3 regions of the Streptomyces sp. NPDC007863 genome follow, and region 3 is predicted to be linked to each of the others. Evidence: riboswitches for the same ligand, from Rfam matches in the RefSeq annotation. Region 3 holds a riboswitch; each other region holds the start of a gene.
What was found. A riboswitch is a leader RNA that binds a small molecule or an ion and turns the genes downstream of it on or off. The one in region 3 is predicted to bind cobalamin.
Positions count from the first base shown of each region.

Region 1: linked by a shared signal. The riboswitch ahead of ABZ621_RS17060 (ABC transporter substrate-binding protein) and the one ahead of metE (5-methyltetrahydropteroyltriglutamate--homocysteine S-methyltransferase) in region 3 are both predicted to bind cobalamin.
Region 2: linked by a shared signal. The riboswitch ahead of cobN (cobaltochelatase subunit CobN) and the one ahead of metE (5-methyltetrahydropteroyltriglutamate--homocysteine S-methyltransferase) in region 3 are both predicted to bind cobalamin.

Region 1 is NZ_JBEYEI010000010.1:19,012-24,179, forward strand. It holds gene ABZ621_RS17045 (alpha/beta hydrolase) at 1-80, opposite strand, end outside; gene ABZ621_RS17050 (hypothetical protein) at 321-1,172, shown strand; gene ABZ621_RS17055 (TIGR03618 family F420-dependent PPOX class oxidoreductase) at 1,583-2,029, shown strand; cobalamin riboswitch at 2,578-2,759, shown strand; gene ABZ621_RS17060 (ABC transporter substrate-binding protein) at 2,804-3,823, shown strand; gene ABZ621_RS17065 (iron ABC transporter permease) at 3,820-4,944, shown strand; gene ABZ621_RS17070 (ABC transporter ATP-binding protein) at 4,941-5,168, shown strand, end outside.
Region 2 is NZ_JBEYEI010000005.1:278,609-283,776, forward strand. It holds gene cobN (cobaltochelatase subunit CobN) at 1-3,153, opposite strand, end outside; cobalamin riboswitch at 3,193-3,328, opposite strand; gene ABZ621_RS10495 (cobalamin biosynthesis protein CobG) at 3,420-4,760, shown strand; gene ABZ621_RS10500 (precorrin-8X methylmutase) at 4,763-5,168, shown strand, end outside.
Region 3 is NZ_JBEYEI010000027.1:96,670-101,837, forward strand. It holds gene ABZ621_RS33425 (TetR/AcrR family transcriptional regulator) at 1-261, shown strand, start outside; partial or broken gene ABZ621_RS33430 (acyl-CoA thioesterase) at 295-633, opposite strand; gene metE (5-methyltetrahydropteroyltriglutamate--homocysteine S-methyltransferase) at 764-3,082, opposite strand; cobalamin riboswitch at 3,258-3,451, opposite strand; gene ABZ621_RS33440 (dienelactone hydrolase family protein) at 3,650-4,375, shown strand; gene ABZ621_RS33445 (NAD(P)-dependent oxidoreductase) at 4,637-5,168, opposite strand, start outside.

The DNA.
Region 1 (5,168 bases), on a different contig from region 3:
AGGATGCCCGGAATCTCACCGAGGGTGAACTCGCGCTCGAGGACACCGTCGTCGAGGAGCTGTCGGGAAGTGATGTGCATGTTCGTTCCTTCAGGAGTGCCATGGAACGGCGCTCCCGGACGACCTATCGCCCGACCGTGACCCCGGAGGAGAGCACCCATGTCGATACGTTCACGGGTACCACCTCCTCGTTCTCTCGCACGGCCTCCGAAAACGTAGCAGCGGCCACCACGGTCCGCCAACGGGTTTTCTCCAGGCTCTACCGACGCGTGGTGAAGTGGAGGTGGCCGATACCTCGACAGCAGGGAGCGATCCTTCTGATGACCGCACAGCCCGCATGCCCTGAGCGCAACAGTCCCGAGCGCGCTGCGCGCACGGACATCCCGCCGTTCAAGCCTTCTCTCGTCAAAGCGGTGTTCAGGGACGTGACCCCGATGCACGTCTCACGGTCGGCCGCGTGGGCCGCCGCGTCGGTGACGGGGACGGTGCTGGCGGAGATCATCGACGGCGCGAGGCGAGCGGCGGCGGAAGAGGCCCGGAGGAAGCTGACGCCCGCGGACCTCGTCTCGGCGATCGACCGGAACGTCGAGGTGGAGGTGGGGACCGCGTGGTACGAGCACAGCCCGACGTTCAGGGGCCTGACCGGTGACGTACACGATGTCGAGGGCGTCCTTGTGGCTCCTCCTCGACGCCGCAGGTCGCGCAAACCGAGTGCCGTGGTCGGCGCCCACAGGTTCGAGACCGGGGTCAAGAGGCTGCTGTCGAGCCGGGGGGTGACGGCCGTCCCCGCGATGGTCCGCGACCTGGACGGAATCGCCAGCGCGTTCCTGACGGACCTCGCCCGGGACGCGGCCATGGTCGTCCGCGAGGGCGGGGTGAAGCGCTTCGGCTCGGTCACCCTGGTGACGCCGGGCGAACCGGGCACGCCCCCTCCCCTCGACGGTTCTCTCCAAGCGCTGTCCGTCCGCAGTGGGGCCAGTCGGACCATCGGCAAGGACGATGTCCTGGCCGCCACCACGATGCAGTTGTTCGGCGACGTCCGGCAGCAGGCCCTCGCCCGAGCACGCGAGGCGACCCCGAACACTCGCTTCGGGACTGACGATCCAGGGTGCGGAGGCGGCCGACCCCTTCGTCGTACCCGCACGACCCGAGGCGCCACGCTCGGGACGTGAGCAGCCAGGGGCCCGTGGCCGATGCGAGTACCGGATCGCGTGACCCCGGGGACGACGGCGGAGTCGCGTCACGGTCACCATCACGACCGTCGGCGACGAAGCGCGGCGGGGGATCTTCCCGTGGGCCGGCGCAGTGGAGATCCCTGGGTGTGGATTCGGTTGGGGTGGCCCGAGTCGGTCGAGCCACCCTGCCCGCCTCCTGCGGTCGGTTGTTCATGTCCGCGGTCTCTCCGACGGACCCGTCTCGCATTCGGCGGGACGGCTTCCCGTCAGCTCACCAAGGTCCTCATCGACAAGGCAGTCAACCAGCATCTGCTCCCATGCAGTTCACAAGCGCCGCCCTGTCCTGGATCACCGACGGCGAGATCGTCCGGCCGTTGTCTCCCCGATCCAGGTTGTACTCTCCCCGGATGACCGCGACCTTCGACGAGACCGTCCGCGCCCGTCTGCAGGCCCCCAACATCTGGTACGTCGGCACGGTGTTCGCCGACGGAGCTCCGCAGGTCAGCCCGATGTGGGTGGATCTGGAGGGCGAGGGCGAGCTGATGTTCAACACGTCGGTGGGTCGGGTGAAGGAGGAGAACCTGCGCCGCGACCCGCGCGTCTACCTCTCGCACGCGGACGCCGCCGATCCCTTCGACAGGGTGCAGATCAACGGGGTGGTATCCCGCTTCATCGAGGGCGAGGAGGCGCGCGACCGGATGGACCAGCTGGCCCGCAAGTACCTCGGCAGCGAGCGCTTCGAGTGGCTCATGCCGGGGGAACGGCGCGTCGCGGTCATCGTCCGCCCGGTCAAGGTGCGGCACATCGTCGGGGTGGAGCGCTTCCGGCCCGGCGGCCCCGTCCCCGCTCCCTGACTGACACACTCACCGCGCGCCGGTCGCCCCCTCGGCAGACGGCAGGCGGCGGGCGGCAGGACGGAGGTCTGTCGGCGGAAGCCCGACCCGTGCTTGATACGAATTTCCAGAGGAACGGGGCCTCGGACTGCCAGACGGGACCGTCCCCGAAGCAGCGGGGAGCAAAGGGGGGTTCTCTCGGGCGTCGAGAAGCTCGTCCGGTTCATCCCCTGCGGGCGCAGGGAGCAGCGCTGGACGAGTTGACCAGCGAACATGCGGTCGGGATCATCCCCGCGGGTGCAGAGAGCAGAAGCCAGCGTCCAGTAGACACTGCCCAAGGGTGACGGGTCCACCCCTACCCAGACGGGCGCGTTCCGGCTGACGTGGCCGCCGTCGCCTTCGGGGTCCACCAGCACCGGAGAAATACGAGGTACCGCGGTGTGGTTCGGGTACTTCGGGTACCTCGCGGTCGAGATGCCGGACGGCCGAGGAGGCGGGGTTCGGCCGCCGCCTCGGAGGTCACGAGGGGCGTGCACGCGCATACGCACGCCCTTTTGACGCGGGCGCCGTGGATCGTAGGATCAGCAGGTCATCACCGCGACGGGAGACAGGAAGCCGGTGCGATTCCGGCACGGTCCCGCCACTGTGACCGGGGAGTGCACCCTTCGGCATGCCACTGCGCCGTGCGTGGGAAGGCAAGGGGAGCGTCGATCCGGGAGTCAGGACACTGGCCTGTCGCGGGCCCGATCCGAGGAGCGCGGACTCCCCAGGAGGCTTCACTTGTACGACCGTTCCATGCTGTTCACCCCTGCCCGCCGGCGCCGTGCCCTGCGCGCCGCGGCCACGGCCGTCGCCCTGTCGGCGGCCCTCCTGACCGCCGGCTGCGGCTCGTCGCAGGTCACGGCCCAGGACACGAAGGCCGCCTCCCCGTCGGGCGGAGGTTTTCCCGTCACCATCGACAACTGCGGTGTGAAGACCACGTACGACAAGGCGCCCGCCCGCGTCGTCACCATCCATCAGCATCCGGCGGAGCTCATGCTCGCCCTGGGGCTGAAGGACCGCATGGTCGGCACCGCCTTCCCCGACTCCGCCGTCCTGCCCGAACTGCGGAAGGACTACGAGTCGATCCCCGAACTGGCGGAGAGGGAGCCGTCCTTCGAGACCGTCCTGGAAGCCGAACCGGACCTCGTGTACGGCGGCTACGGCAGCGCCTTCGACGAGAAGGAGGGCCGCTCCCGCAAGGCGTTCCGGGACGCGGGCGTCGACACCCACCTGAACCGCGAGTACTGCGGGAAGAAGCGGGTGACGATGGAGGACACGTACGAGGAGATCCGTACCGTCGGCACGATCTTCGGCGTGTCCGACCGCGCCGACCAGCTGGTCTCCGACCTCCGGGCGCGGGTCGGGAAGGCCTCCGCCGCCGTCAAGGGCGCGCCGCCGGTGCCCGTCTTCGTGTACGACAGCGGTGACAAGGCGGCCTTCACCGCGGGCGGCAAGAGCCTCGGCACCGAACTGATCCGGCTGGCCGGTGGCACGAACGTCTTCGCCGACCTCGACGACGTCTTCGGCGACGTCTCCTGGGAGCAGGTCGTCGAACGCCGGCCGGAGGTCATCGCAATCTACGACTACGCGGGCGCCGGGAGCGTCGAGCAGAAGAAGGAGTTCCTGCTCGGCCAGCCCGCTCTGAAGGACGTGCCGGCCATCAGGAACAAGCGGTTCGTCGTGCTGCCGTTGACCGCCACCCTGGTCGGCGTGCGGTCGGCGTACGCGGTGGACGATCTGGCCCGTGGCATCCGGCCCGAGAGCTTCCGGTGACGGCCCCGGTCACCGACGCCGCCTCCGGGCGGGTCGCGCGACCGGGGGGACGGGACGACGGGCGGGCCGGGCCGGGCCGGCCGGCCGGTCTCGCCGTCGTCCTCGTGGTCCTGGCCGTCCTGCTGGTGGTCTCCGCCACGGCGGGCCTGGCGATCGGCTCGGTCCACGTGCCGCCCGGCCAGGTGTGGGGCATCGTGACGCACGCGCTGGGCGCCGACTGGGTGGAACCGGACTGGTCGCGGGCGCGCGAGACCATCGTGCTGGACGTCCGCGCGCCCCGCGTCCTGCTCGGGGCCGTGGCCGGCGCCGGACTGGCGGTCGTGGGGACGGCCCTGCAGGCCCTGATCCGCAACCCGCTCGCCGAGCCGTACCTGCTCGGGGTCTCCTCCGGGGCGTCCCTGGGCGCCGTGGTGGTGATCGTGTTCGGGGTCACCCTGTTCGGGCCGGTGTCGCTGTCGGTCGCCGCGTTCGCGGGGGCACTCGGTGCGTTGCTGCTCGTCTACGCCACGGCCCGCACCGGCGGCAGGATCACCTCGGCACGGCTGGTCCTGTCCGGTGTGGCCATCGCCGCGGTGCTCACCGCCGTACTGGACCTGCTGCTGCTCACCACCGACCGGGGAAACGAGGCCCGCGCGGTCCTCGCCTGGACCCTCGGCGGCCTCGGCGGCGTCAACTGGGGAACGTTGTGGCTGCCCGGCGCCGCCCTGGTCCTGGGCATCTCCGTCCTCCTCGTGCAGGCGCGCCACCTGAACCTGCTGCTCGCCGGCGAGGAGGCGGCCACCACGATGGGCCTGGACGTGGCCCGCTTCCGGGCCCGCATGTTCGTCCTGCTGTCCCTCGTCACCGGCGTCCTCGTCGCGGCGTGCGGACCGATCGGCTTCGTCGGCCTGATGCTGCCGCACATCGTCCGCCTCGCCGTCGGCGGCGACCACCGCCGCGTCCTGCCGACCGCCGCGCTCGGCGGCGCGGTCTTCCTCATCTGGGCCGACATCGCCGCGCGCGTCGTCGCCGCGCCGACGGAGATCCCCGTCGGCGTGCTCACGGCCCTGTGCGGCGGACCGTTCTTCCTGTGGCTGATGCGCCGCGACGCCCGCAGGACCACCGACCGAGGAGGGGCATGACCGCCACCGAGCTCGTCGTCGACGGCGTCACCCTGACCGCCGGCGCGCACCGCCTCGTCGAGGACGTGTCCCTGACCGCACGCCCCGGCGAGGTCGTCGGTCTCGTCGGCCCCAACGGCAGCGGCAAGTCCAGCCTGCTGCGCGCCGTCTACCGCGTCCTGCGCCCCGCCGCGGGCCGGGTCGACGTCGACGGCGCCGACGCCTGGTCGCTGCCCGTGCGGCGA
Region 2 (5,168 bases), on a different contig from region 3:
GGTCGCCACCATGCCGCCGTGGTACTGGAAGTAGTCGTCCGAGTCGGCGATGTCGTGCTCGCGGGTGTCCGTGTTCTTCGCGGCGACGGCGATCCGCTTGTACGCGGTCTCCATCTCCGCGCGCGCCGGCCGGCCTTCGAGCCCGCGCCCGTACGCGTACCCGCCCCACACCGTGTAGACCTCGGCGAGGTCCGCGTCGGTGCGCCAGTCCCGCGAGTCGATCAGCTGCAGGATGCCCGCGCCGTACGTGCCCGGCCGCGAGCCGAAGATGCGGGTGGTGGCGCGGCGCTCGTCGCCGTGCTCGGCGAGGTCGGCCTGGGCGTGGGCGCGGACGTAGTTCTCCGAGGCCGGCTCGTCCAGGCCCGCGACCAGCCGGACGGCGTCGTCGAGGAGGCCGATGACGTGCGGGAACGCGTCCCGGAAGAAGCCGGAGATGCGCAGCGTGACGTCGACGCGCGGACGGCCCAGCTCCTCCAGGGGGATCGGCTCCAGGCCGTTGACGCGGCGCGAGGCCTCGTCCCACAGCGGGCGGACGCCCAGCAGCGCCAGCGCCTCGGCGACGTCGTCGCCGGCGGTGCGCATCGCGCTCGTCCCCCACAGGGAGAGGCCCACCGAGGTCGGCCACTCGCCGTTGTCCTCGCGGTAGCGGGTCAGCAGCGAGTCCGCGAGCGCCTGGCCGGTCTCCCAGGCGAGCCGGGACGGCACGGCCTTCGGGTCGACGGAGTAGAAGTTCCGGCCGGTCGGCAGCACGTTGACCAGGCCGCGCAGCGGCGAGCCGGACGGGCCGGCGGGCACGAAGCCGCCGTTCAGGGCGTGCACGGCGTGCGTCAGCTCGTCGGTGGTGGCGGCGAGGCGCGGCACGACCTGCTCGCAGGCGAAGCGGAGCACGTCGTGGACCTCGGGGCCGTACGCGGCGGCGACCGCCGGGACCACGTCCACGGACCAGCCGGCGGCCTCCATCGCCTCGACCAGCTCGCGGGCCTTCGCCTCCGCCTCGTCGGCGGTGGTGCGGGTCGCGGCGCCCTCGTCCAGGCCGAGCGCCTCGCGCAGACCGGGCAGCGCCTGCGTGCCGCCCCAGATCTGGCGGGCGCGGAGGATGGAGAGGACGAGGTTGACCCGCTCGGGGCCGGTGGGCGCGCCGCCGAGGACGTGCAGGCCGTCGCGGATCTGGGCGTCCTTGACCTCGCACAGCCAGCCGTCGACGTGCAGCAGGAAGTCGTCGAAGCCGTCGTCCTCGGGGCGCTCCTGGAGGCCGAGGTCGTGGTCGAGCTTGGCGGCCTGGATGAGGGTCCAGATCTGGGCGCGGATCGCCGGGAGCTTCGCCGGGTCCATGGAGGAGATCTGCGCGTACTCGTCGAGGAGCTGCTCCAGGCGCGCGATGTCGCCGTACGAGTCGGCGCGGGCCATCGGCGGCACGAGGTGGTCGACGAGGGTGGCGTGGACGCGGCGCTTGGCCTGGGTGCCCTCGCCCGGGTCGTTGACGAGGAAGGGGTAGACCAGCGGCAGGTCGCCGAGGGCCGCGTCGGGGCCGCAGGCGGCGGACAGGCCGGCGTTCTTGCCCGGCAGCCACTCCAGGTTGCCGTGCTTGCCGAGGTGGACCATCGCGTCGGCGCCGAAGCCGCCGTCCTGCGCGCGCGCCGCGATCCAGCGGTAGGCGGCCAGGTAGTGGTGGGAGGGCGGCAGGTCGGGGTCGTGGTAGATCGCGATCGGGTTCTCGCCGAAGCCGCGCGGCGGCTGGATGAGGACCAGCAGGTTCCCGCGGCGCAGGGCGGCGAGGACGATGTCGCCCTCCGGGTTCCGGGACCGGTCGAGGAACATCTCGCCGGGCGCGGGGCCCCAGTGCTCCTCGACCCGCTCGCGCAGCTCGGCCGGGAGTTCGGCGTACCAGCGCTTGTAGTCGGCGGCCGGGATGCGGACCGGGTTCTTCGCCAGCTGCTCCTCGGTGAGCCAGTCCTGGTCGTGGCCGCCGGCCTCGATGAGGGCGTGGATCAGCTCGTCGCCGTCGCCGGAGACCAGGCCGGGGAGGTCGGCCTCGGGCCCGAAGTCGTACCCCTCCTCGATCAGCCGGCGCAGCAGGGCGACGGCGGAGGCGGGGGTGGCGAGGCCGACGGCGTTGCCGATGCGGGAGTGCTTGGTCGGGTACGCGGAGAGGACCAGCGCCAGCCGCTTCTCCGGGTTCGGGATGTGCCGGAGGCGGGCGTGGCGGACGGCGATGCCGGCGACGCGGGCGGCGCGCTCGGCGTCGGCGACGTACGCGGGCAGGCCGTCGGCGTCGATCTCCTTGAAGGAGAACGGGACGGTGATGAGCCGGCCGTCGAACTCGGGGACGGCGACCTGGCTGGCCGCGTCCAGCGGCGACAGGCCCTCGTCGTTCTCCTCCCAGTTCGCCCGCGAGCCGGTCAGGCACAGCGCCTGGAGGACGGGCACGTCGAGCGCGGCGAGCGCGCCCGCGTCCCAGGCCTCCTCGTCGCCGCCGGCCTGCGCGGCGGCCGGCTTGGTGCCGCCGGCGGCGAGGACGGTGGTGACGATCGCGTCGGCCCCGCGGAGCTCGGCGAGCAGCTCCTCCTCGGGGGCCCGCAGCGAGGCCACGTACAGCGGGAGCGCGCGGGCCCCGGCGTCCTCGATCGCGTCGCAGAGGGCGCCGACGAAGGCGGTGTTCCCGCTCATGTGGTGGGCGCGGTAGTAGAGCACGGCGACCGTCGGGCCCTCGGTGACGCGGGCGGTGCGCTCCAGCGGGCCCCAGGTGGGGGCGGCGGCCGGGGCCTCGAAGCCGTGACCGGTGAGGAGGACGGTGTCGGAGAGGAAGCGGGCCAGCTGCTCCAGGTTGGCGGGGCCGCCGTGCGCGAGGTAGGCGTGCGCCTCGGTGGCGACGCCGACCGGCACCGTGGAGGCGGCCATCAGCTGGGCGTCGGGGGCCTGTTCGCCGCTGAGGACGACGACCGGCTTCCCGGTGGCGAGGATCGCGTCGAGCCCCTCCTCCCAGGAGCGGACGCCGCCGAGGAGGCGGACGACGACGAGCTCGGCGCCGTCGAGGAGGCCCGGGAGGTCGCCGAGCGGCAGGCGGGAGGGGTTGGCGAAGCGGTACTCCACCGGCCCTCCGGCCGCGCGGGCGCTGAGCAGGTCGGTGTCGGAGTGCGACAGCAGCAGGAGCATGGCGAGGCTCAGGCCTTCCTCGGGGTTGTCCGCGCCCCGGGTGGTCGTGGGTCGGCGGGGAGTTCCTGACTCACCCGTACCGACGGCCGGTACGGGCTCACAGTGGCGGGACCGCGCCGGATTCTCACCGGGCTTCCTCCCCGGGGCCCTGGGACCCCATGCCGATCTGCATAGTAAGGCGTGGCGTCGGCGGGCCGGAGGGGACCGGAGAGTCGGCCGGATCACACTCGGTGGCCGTCCGGTTCCCCGTGGGTATGCTCGCCGCCATGCCGCCGACCCCGCCCCCCTCGCCCGAACCGGGCGAAGCGCCGACGAGGGACCGTGACGACGCGTGCCCGGGGGCGCTCCGGCTGCACGCCGCCGCCGACGGGCTCCTCGCCCGACTCCGTCTGCCCGCCGGGCGATTGACGTCACGTCAGGTCATGGTCCTGGCCGACGCGGCGGAGTCGCTGGGCGACGGCAGCCTCTCCGTCACCTCGCGCGGCAACGCCGAGCTGCGCGGCCTGCGCGACGGCTGCGGCGCCGGTCTCGCCGCGCTCCTCGCCGACGCGGGCCTGCTGCCCTCCCCCACCCACGAGCGGGTCCGCAACATCGTGGCCTCCCCGGCCGCCGGACTCGACGGACTCGGCCACGGCGACGTGCAGTTGTGGGCCCGCGCCCTGGACGCCGCGCTCTGCGCGGAGCCCCGCGCGGCGGCCCTCTCCGGCCGCTTCCTCTTCGCCCTCGACGACGGCCGCGGCGACGTCGCGGGGCTCGGCGGCGATGTGACCTTGATCGCAGCACCGGACGGCGCCGCGTTCCTGACGGCGGGCACGGAGACCTTCCGCCTGCCGGCGCCCGCGCCCAAAGCGGCCGGCGCCGCCGCGGCCGGTACCGAACCGGCCACCGGTCCCGCGCCCGGTGCCGGAACGGCCACCGGCGCCACCGCCGACGCCGGCGCCCCCGCCGAAACCGCCGCCCGCGCCGCCCTGACCTGCGCCCTCGCCTTCCTGGACGCCGCCGAGGCCGCCGGGACCGGGGCCTGGCGGCCGCGCGAGCTCCCGGCCGGACAGCTCCCGGAGTGGGCCGGCGCCCTGGCCCGCGCGGCGATCACCGCGGAGCCCGTACCCTCCTTCTCTCCTCCCCCGGCGGCGCTCCCGCCCGCACCCGGTCCGCTCGGCGACCACGCCCTGCACGTCCTCGCCCCCCTCGGCCGGCTGACCGCCGGGCAGCTGCGGGCGCTCGGCGCGGGCGCGGACGAGGTGCGGCTCACCCCGTGGCGCGGGGTCGTCGTGGCGGGCCCGTCCCCGGACCTGCTCCCCGCCCTCGCCGCGCACGGCCTGGTCACCGGCCCGGCCGACCCCCGCACCGGCGTCACCGCCTGCACCGGCACGTCCGGCTGCGCCAAGTCCCTCGCCGACGTGCGGGCGGACGCGGCGCGCGCGCCCGGCGGGCCGCTGCCCGTGCACTACTCCGGCTGCGCGCGCCGCTGCGGGCATCCGCACGGCACCCGGATCGAGGTCACCGCCCTCGGCCCCGACACCTATCTGCTGGACGGCGTCCCCGTCCCCCGTACCGCCCTGGCCGAAGCCGTCGCGGCGGCCCGTACGACACCGATGGAGAGCTGAGGATGTACGAGTACGAGAAGGACGGCGCCGAGATCTACCGCCGCTCCTTCGCCACGATCCGCGCCGAGGCCGACCTCGGCGGGCTGCCCGACGACCTCGCCACGGTCGTCGTCCGCATGATCCACGCCTGCGGCATGACGGACCTCGTCCGGGACGTCGCGTACTCCCCCGGGGTCGTCGCGAGCGCCCGCGCCGCGCTCCGGGCGGGCGCCCCCATCCTCTGCGACGCGCAGATGGTCGCCTCCGGCGTCACCCGCAAGCGGCTGCCCGCCGACAACGAGGTGCTGTGCGCGCTCTCCGACCCGGCCGTGCCCGCGCTCGCCGCCGAGCTCGGCACCACCCGCTCGGCCGCCGCCCTCGAACTGTGGCGGGACCGCCTCGAAGGCTCCGTCGTCGCCATCGGCAACG
Region 3 (5,168 bases):
CACGACGAAGCGGGCCGGCGCGTCCTCACCGAACTCCTTGACGGCTGGGACGAGCGCCTGGAGGCGATCGTGCGCGAGGGCCGTGACCTCGGGCACTTCGCCGACGTGGACCTCCCCGAGTTCACCGTCCGGGCGGTGGCCATGCTGAGCGGGCTCTCCGAGGACGTGATGTTCGGACGTTCCCGCTGGCAGCAGGCCTCCCCGCACGCGTTCGCCCTGGCCGCGCTCGAACGCGAACTGCGTCCGGCCGGCCAGGGCTGACGGGCGTCAGCTCACGCCGGGCAGGGACACGTCGAGCGCGGGGACGGGACGCGGGGACCCGTCGGCGCCGACGGCGACGAAGGTCAGGAACGCCGTGGCGACCTCGGTGGCGGGGCCGGCGCTGTTCCACCGCTCGGCGGTGACCCGGACGCCGACCGTCATGGACGTGCGCCCGGCCCGTTCGAGTCCCGCCTGGACGCTGAGGAGGTCCCCGGCCCGGACGGGGGCGAGGAAGGTCATGCGGTCGACCGAGACGGTGACGGCGGGGCCGTCGGCGTGACGTCCGGCCGCCGCCGCGGCGGCGTCGTCGATGAGCTTCATCACCACACCCCCGTGGATGGTGCCGTAGAGGTTGGTGTCGTGCTCGCTCATGATGTGGGCGAGGGCCACCCGGGAGTCGTCCGGCGTCTTGACCGGACGGGACACGGGGGCGGGGCCGGTGACGGTGGGATCGGCCACGTGATCTCTCCTTCGCGAGTCGCGGCGGCGAACCGGCTGCGGGTCAGGAAGGCGACAGCCGGTCGCGGACCGTGCGGGCCGCGGCCACGAGGTGCTCCAGCGAGGCGCGGGTCTCGGCCCAGCCGCGGGTCTTCAGGCCGCAGTCGGGGTTGACCCACAGCCGCTCGGCGGGGATGGCTCCGAGTCCCTCCTGGAGGAGGGCCGTGGCCTCCTCCGCCGAGGGGACGCGCGGGGAGTGGATGTCCCAGACGCCGGGACCGGCCTCGCGCGGATAGCCGTGGGCGGCGAGCTCGTGGGCCACCCGCATGTGGGAGCGGGCGGCCTCCAGGCTGATGACGTCGGCGTCGAGGTCGTCGATGGCCTGGACGATGTCGCCGAACTCGGCGTAGCACATGTGGGTGTGGATCTGGGTGTCCGGCCGCACGCCGCCGGTGCTGAGGCGGAACGCCCCGGTGGCCCAGGCGAGGTAGTCGGGGTGGTCGGCGCGGCGCAGCGGCAGGGTCTCGCGCAGCGCGGGTTCGTCGACCTGGATCACCGACGTCCCGGCGGCCTCCAGGTCGTGCACCTCGTCGCGCAGGGCGAGGGCCACCTGCCGCGCGGTGTCGGCGAGGGGCTGGTCGTCGCGGACGAACGACCAGGCGAGCATGGTGACCGGGCCGGTGAGCATGCCCTTGACCGGCCTGCCGGTGAGGGACTGGGCGTAGGTGGTCCAGCGCACCGTCATCGGCGCCGGGCGGGAGACGTCGCCGGCGAGGATCGGCGGGCGGACGTAGCGGGTGCCGTACGACTGGACCCAGCCGTGCCGCGTGGCGAGGTAGCCGTCCAGCCGCTCGGCGAAGTACTGCACCATGTCGTTGCGTTCGGGCTCGCCGTGCACCAGGACGTCGAGCCCGGTCTTCTCCTGGAAGGAGATCACTTCCCGGATCTCCGCCCGGATGCGCTCCTCGTAGCCGGTGGCGTCGATGCGTCCGGCGCGCAGGTCGGCGCGGGCGGCGCGCAGTTCGGCGGTCTGCGGGAAGGAGCCGATGGTGGTGGTCGGCAGCAGGGGCAGGTCGAGGTGGGCCCGCTGGGCGGCGGCCCGCTCCGCGTACGGCTGGGGACGGCGGGCGTCCGCGTCGGTGACGGCCTCGGCGCGGGCGCGTACGACCGGGTCCCGGGTGATCGGGGAGTTGGCACGGGAGGCGAGGGCGGCGCGGTTGGCGGCCAGTTCGCCGGTGATCGCGTCGGTGCCCCGGGCCAGGCCCGTGGCGAGCGTCGTGATCTCGCCGGTCTTCTGCTTCGCGAAGGCCAGCCAGCGCCGGATCTGCGGGTCGACGTCCTTCTCGGCCGCCGCGTCGAGCGGTACGTGGAGCAGGGAGCACGAGGCCGCGACGTCGACCTGGCCGGCGAGGCCGAGGAGGGTGCCCAGGGTGGTGAGGGACCGGTGCAGGTCGTTGATCCAGATGTTGCGGCCGTCGACCACGCCGGCGACCAGCCGCTTGCCGGGAAGGCCGCCCACGGCGGCCAGCGCGTCGAGGTTGGCGGCGGCCGGCCCGGTGAAGTCCAGGGCGAGGCCGTCGACCGGTGCCTTGGCGAGGACGGGGAGGGCGTCGCCGAGCCGGTCGAAGTAGGAGGCGACGAGCAGCTTGGGCCGGTCGGTGAGGGCGCCGAGGTCGCGGTAGGCGCGGGCGGCGGCGTTCAGGTCGGCGGGCGTGCGGTCCTGGACCAGGGCGGGCTCGTCGAGCTGGACCCATTCGGCGCCGGCGGCCCTCAGGTCGGCGAGGACCTCGGCGTAGACGGGCAGCAGACGGTCCAGCAGGGTCAGGGGCTCGAAGTCCGCCGCCACACCGGGGGCGGGCTTGGCCAGCAGCAGGTACGTGACCGGACCGACCAGCACGGGGCGGGCGGTCAGCCCGAGGGAGAGGGCCTCCTTCAGCTCGGTGACCTGCCGGGACGAGTCCGCCGCGAAGACCGTGTCGGGGCCCAGCTCCGGCACGAGGTAGTGGTAGTTCGTGTCGAACCACTTGGTCATCTCCAGCGGGGCGACGTCCTGCGTGCCGCGGGCCATCGCGAAGTAGCCGGCGAGGGCGTCGGCGTGGACGGCCTCCCGGTGGCGCGCGGGGACGGCGCCGACCATGACCGTGGTGTCGAGGACGTGGTCGTAGAACGAGAAGTCGCCGGTGGGCACTTCGTGGATGCCGGCTCCGGCCAGCTGCCGCCAGTGCGCGCTCCTGAGCTCGGCGGCGGTGGCACGGAGGGCGTCGGCGGTGACCCGGCCCTTCCAGTAGCCCTCGATCGCCTTCTTGAGTTCGCGGTTCCGTCCCTGACGGGGGTAGCCGTACACGGTGGCGCGTGCCGCCGCGACTGCGGACTTCGTGGTCACGGAGATCTCCTTCGCGAGATGAATCCCTGAGGTCCGGGGACCGGACGAGGACGCGAAGGGGCGACGGACCGGACGGCAGGCGTGTGCGGCATGGCACGGCCGCCCGTCCGATATGTGCGCCGACCCGCCCTCGAGGTCACCGGATGGCCGCGCGCGGAACGGTCCGCGTGCGGGCAACGGGCAGGTCTTCGGACTCGCGGGCACGTCCTCCTCGTGGAGGCCACCTACTGGCCGTCGCTTCCCAGACGTAGTACGTCACGTCCAGTGCGTATGACGGCGGTCGTTCCCGCTCACCGCTGCGGGGCAGTCCCGGATTCCCACCGGGTTCCCTCTTACGACGCTCCCGCATGGCGTGCGGGGCGAACCAGCTGCACCGGCCACCCTACGGGTCCGCCCCGCCGGCCGTCGGCGGAAGTCCGGCCCGTGGAACGTGATATGAGCCACCCGCCGGTCACGAGGTCCGCCGTGCCGCCCGGGCGGCACGGCGGGCGCGACCCCGGCGGACCGCTGTCTGCCATCGGTGAACACGACCCCGAACGGGCCCAACGGTCATTACCGTCAAGCCACATGACGACGGTCACCACACGCACGGTCACCTACCCGGCCGACGACCTGACGATGATCGGACACCTCGCGCTCCCGGCCGGTGCCGGGCGCAGGCCCGCGGTCCTGATCGGACCCGAGGGGGTGGGGCTCGGCGATGTCGAGCGCCGCCGCGCCGAGGCCCTGGCCGAACTGGGGTACGTGGCGCTGGCCTTCGACCTCCACGGTGGACGCTATCTGGGCGATCCGGAGGAGATGCTGGCCCGGTGCCTGCCGCTGCTCGGCGACCCCGACCGGATGCGGGACATCGGTCACGCCGCGCTCGACGTGTTGCGTGCCGAACCACGGACGGACCCCGACCGGATCGCCGCCGTCGGCTACGGCACCGGCGGCGCGGTCGCCCTGGAACTCGGCCGTGACGGCGTCGACCTGCGCGCGATCGCGACGGTCAACGGACTGATCACGGGCCGGCCGGGTGAGGCGGCCCGCATTCGCTGCCCGGTTTGGGCCGGGGTCGGGTCGGAGGACCCGATCATGCCGCCCGCCCAACGGGACGCGTTCGCCGCGGAGATGGAGGCCGCGGGCGTCGACTGGCGCCTCGTGGTCTACGGAGGGGCCCTGCACGCCTTCCACCACCCGACGGTCGACCACACCGTGCGTCCCGGCGTCGGCTACCACCCGAGGCACGCCCAGCGGGCCTGGGGCGACATCGTCGCCCTGCTCGCCGAGTGCCTGCCCGTCACGGAGTGATCCGACTCCGATTCCGGCTCCGACTCCCGTACCGGCTCCGGCTCCGGTACCGGCCCGGTGGGCGTTCCGGACCACGGGCGGGGACCGGGTGGTCCGGGTGAGGCAGCATCACCGCGAGTGCCGCATACGGGGAGCACGGCCCGTCTCGTGCACGAGCGCGAGGAGGCGCGGGCTCCGCCGGAGTCCATGAAGGAGAGACTGCGCGCCGCCGTCATGGAGGGGCCCGAGCATCCGGAGCCGTGGGCGCCTGAGGGGTGAGGCCTACGCGTCGCCCTGATCCGCGAAGCCGGTCCGCCAGGACGGCCGGGCCGGAGCCCAGCCGAGACCGCGGGCCCGGGTGTTGAGCGCCCCTCGGGCCCAGGGCGTCCGCCCTTCGGTCCGTTCCGGCGCGTGCACTCCCAGCGACTCCGCGAGCAGCGGCAGCCAGGCGTGCGCGGGGGCCGGCTCGTCGTCCACGACGTTGTACGTCCCGGAGGGCCAGGACAGGGCTCGTACGGCGGCGTCCGCCGCGTCCGCGACGTGCACGAAGGAGCTCACCGACGCGTCGGCGGCCGTGCTGCCCAGGAAGCGGGCCCCGGGGTCGCCGGCGAGGGCGGCCGCGACCGCGCCACCGGGCGCGTACCAGGTGCCGGGACCGTAGAGGATCCCGTACCGCAGGACGACGGCCGTCGGGAGTTCGGCCACCGTGGCCTCCAGCGCCCGCACGCCGGCGACGATCCGGGCCCGGGGCGGTTCCTCCGTCCCGTCGAGCGGTACGGACTCGTCGGCGGGCGCGTCGCCGGGCGCGTACGCC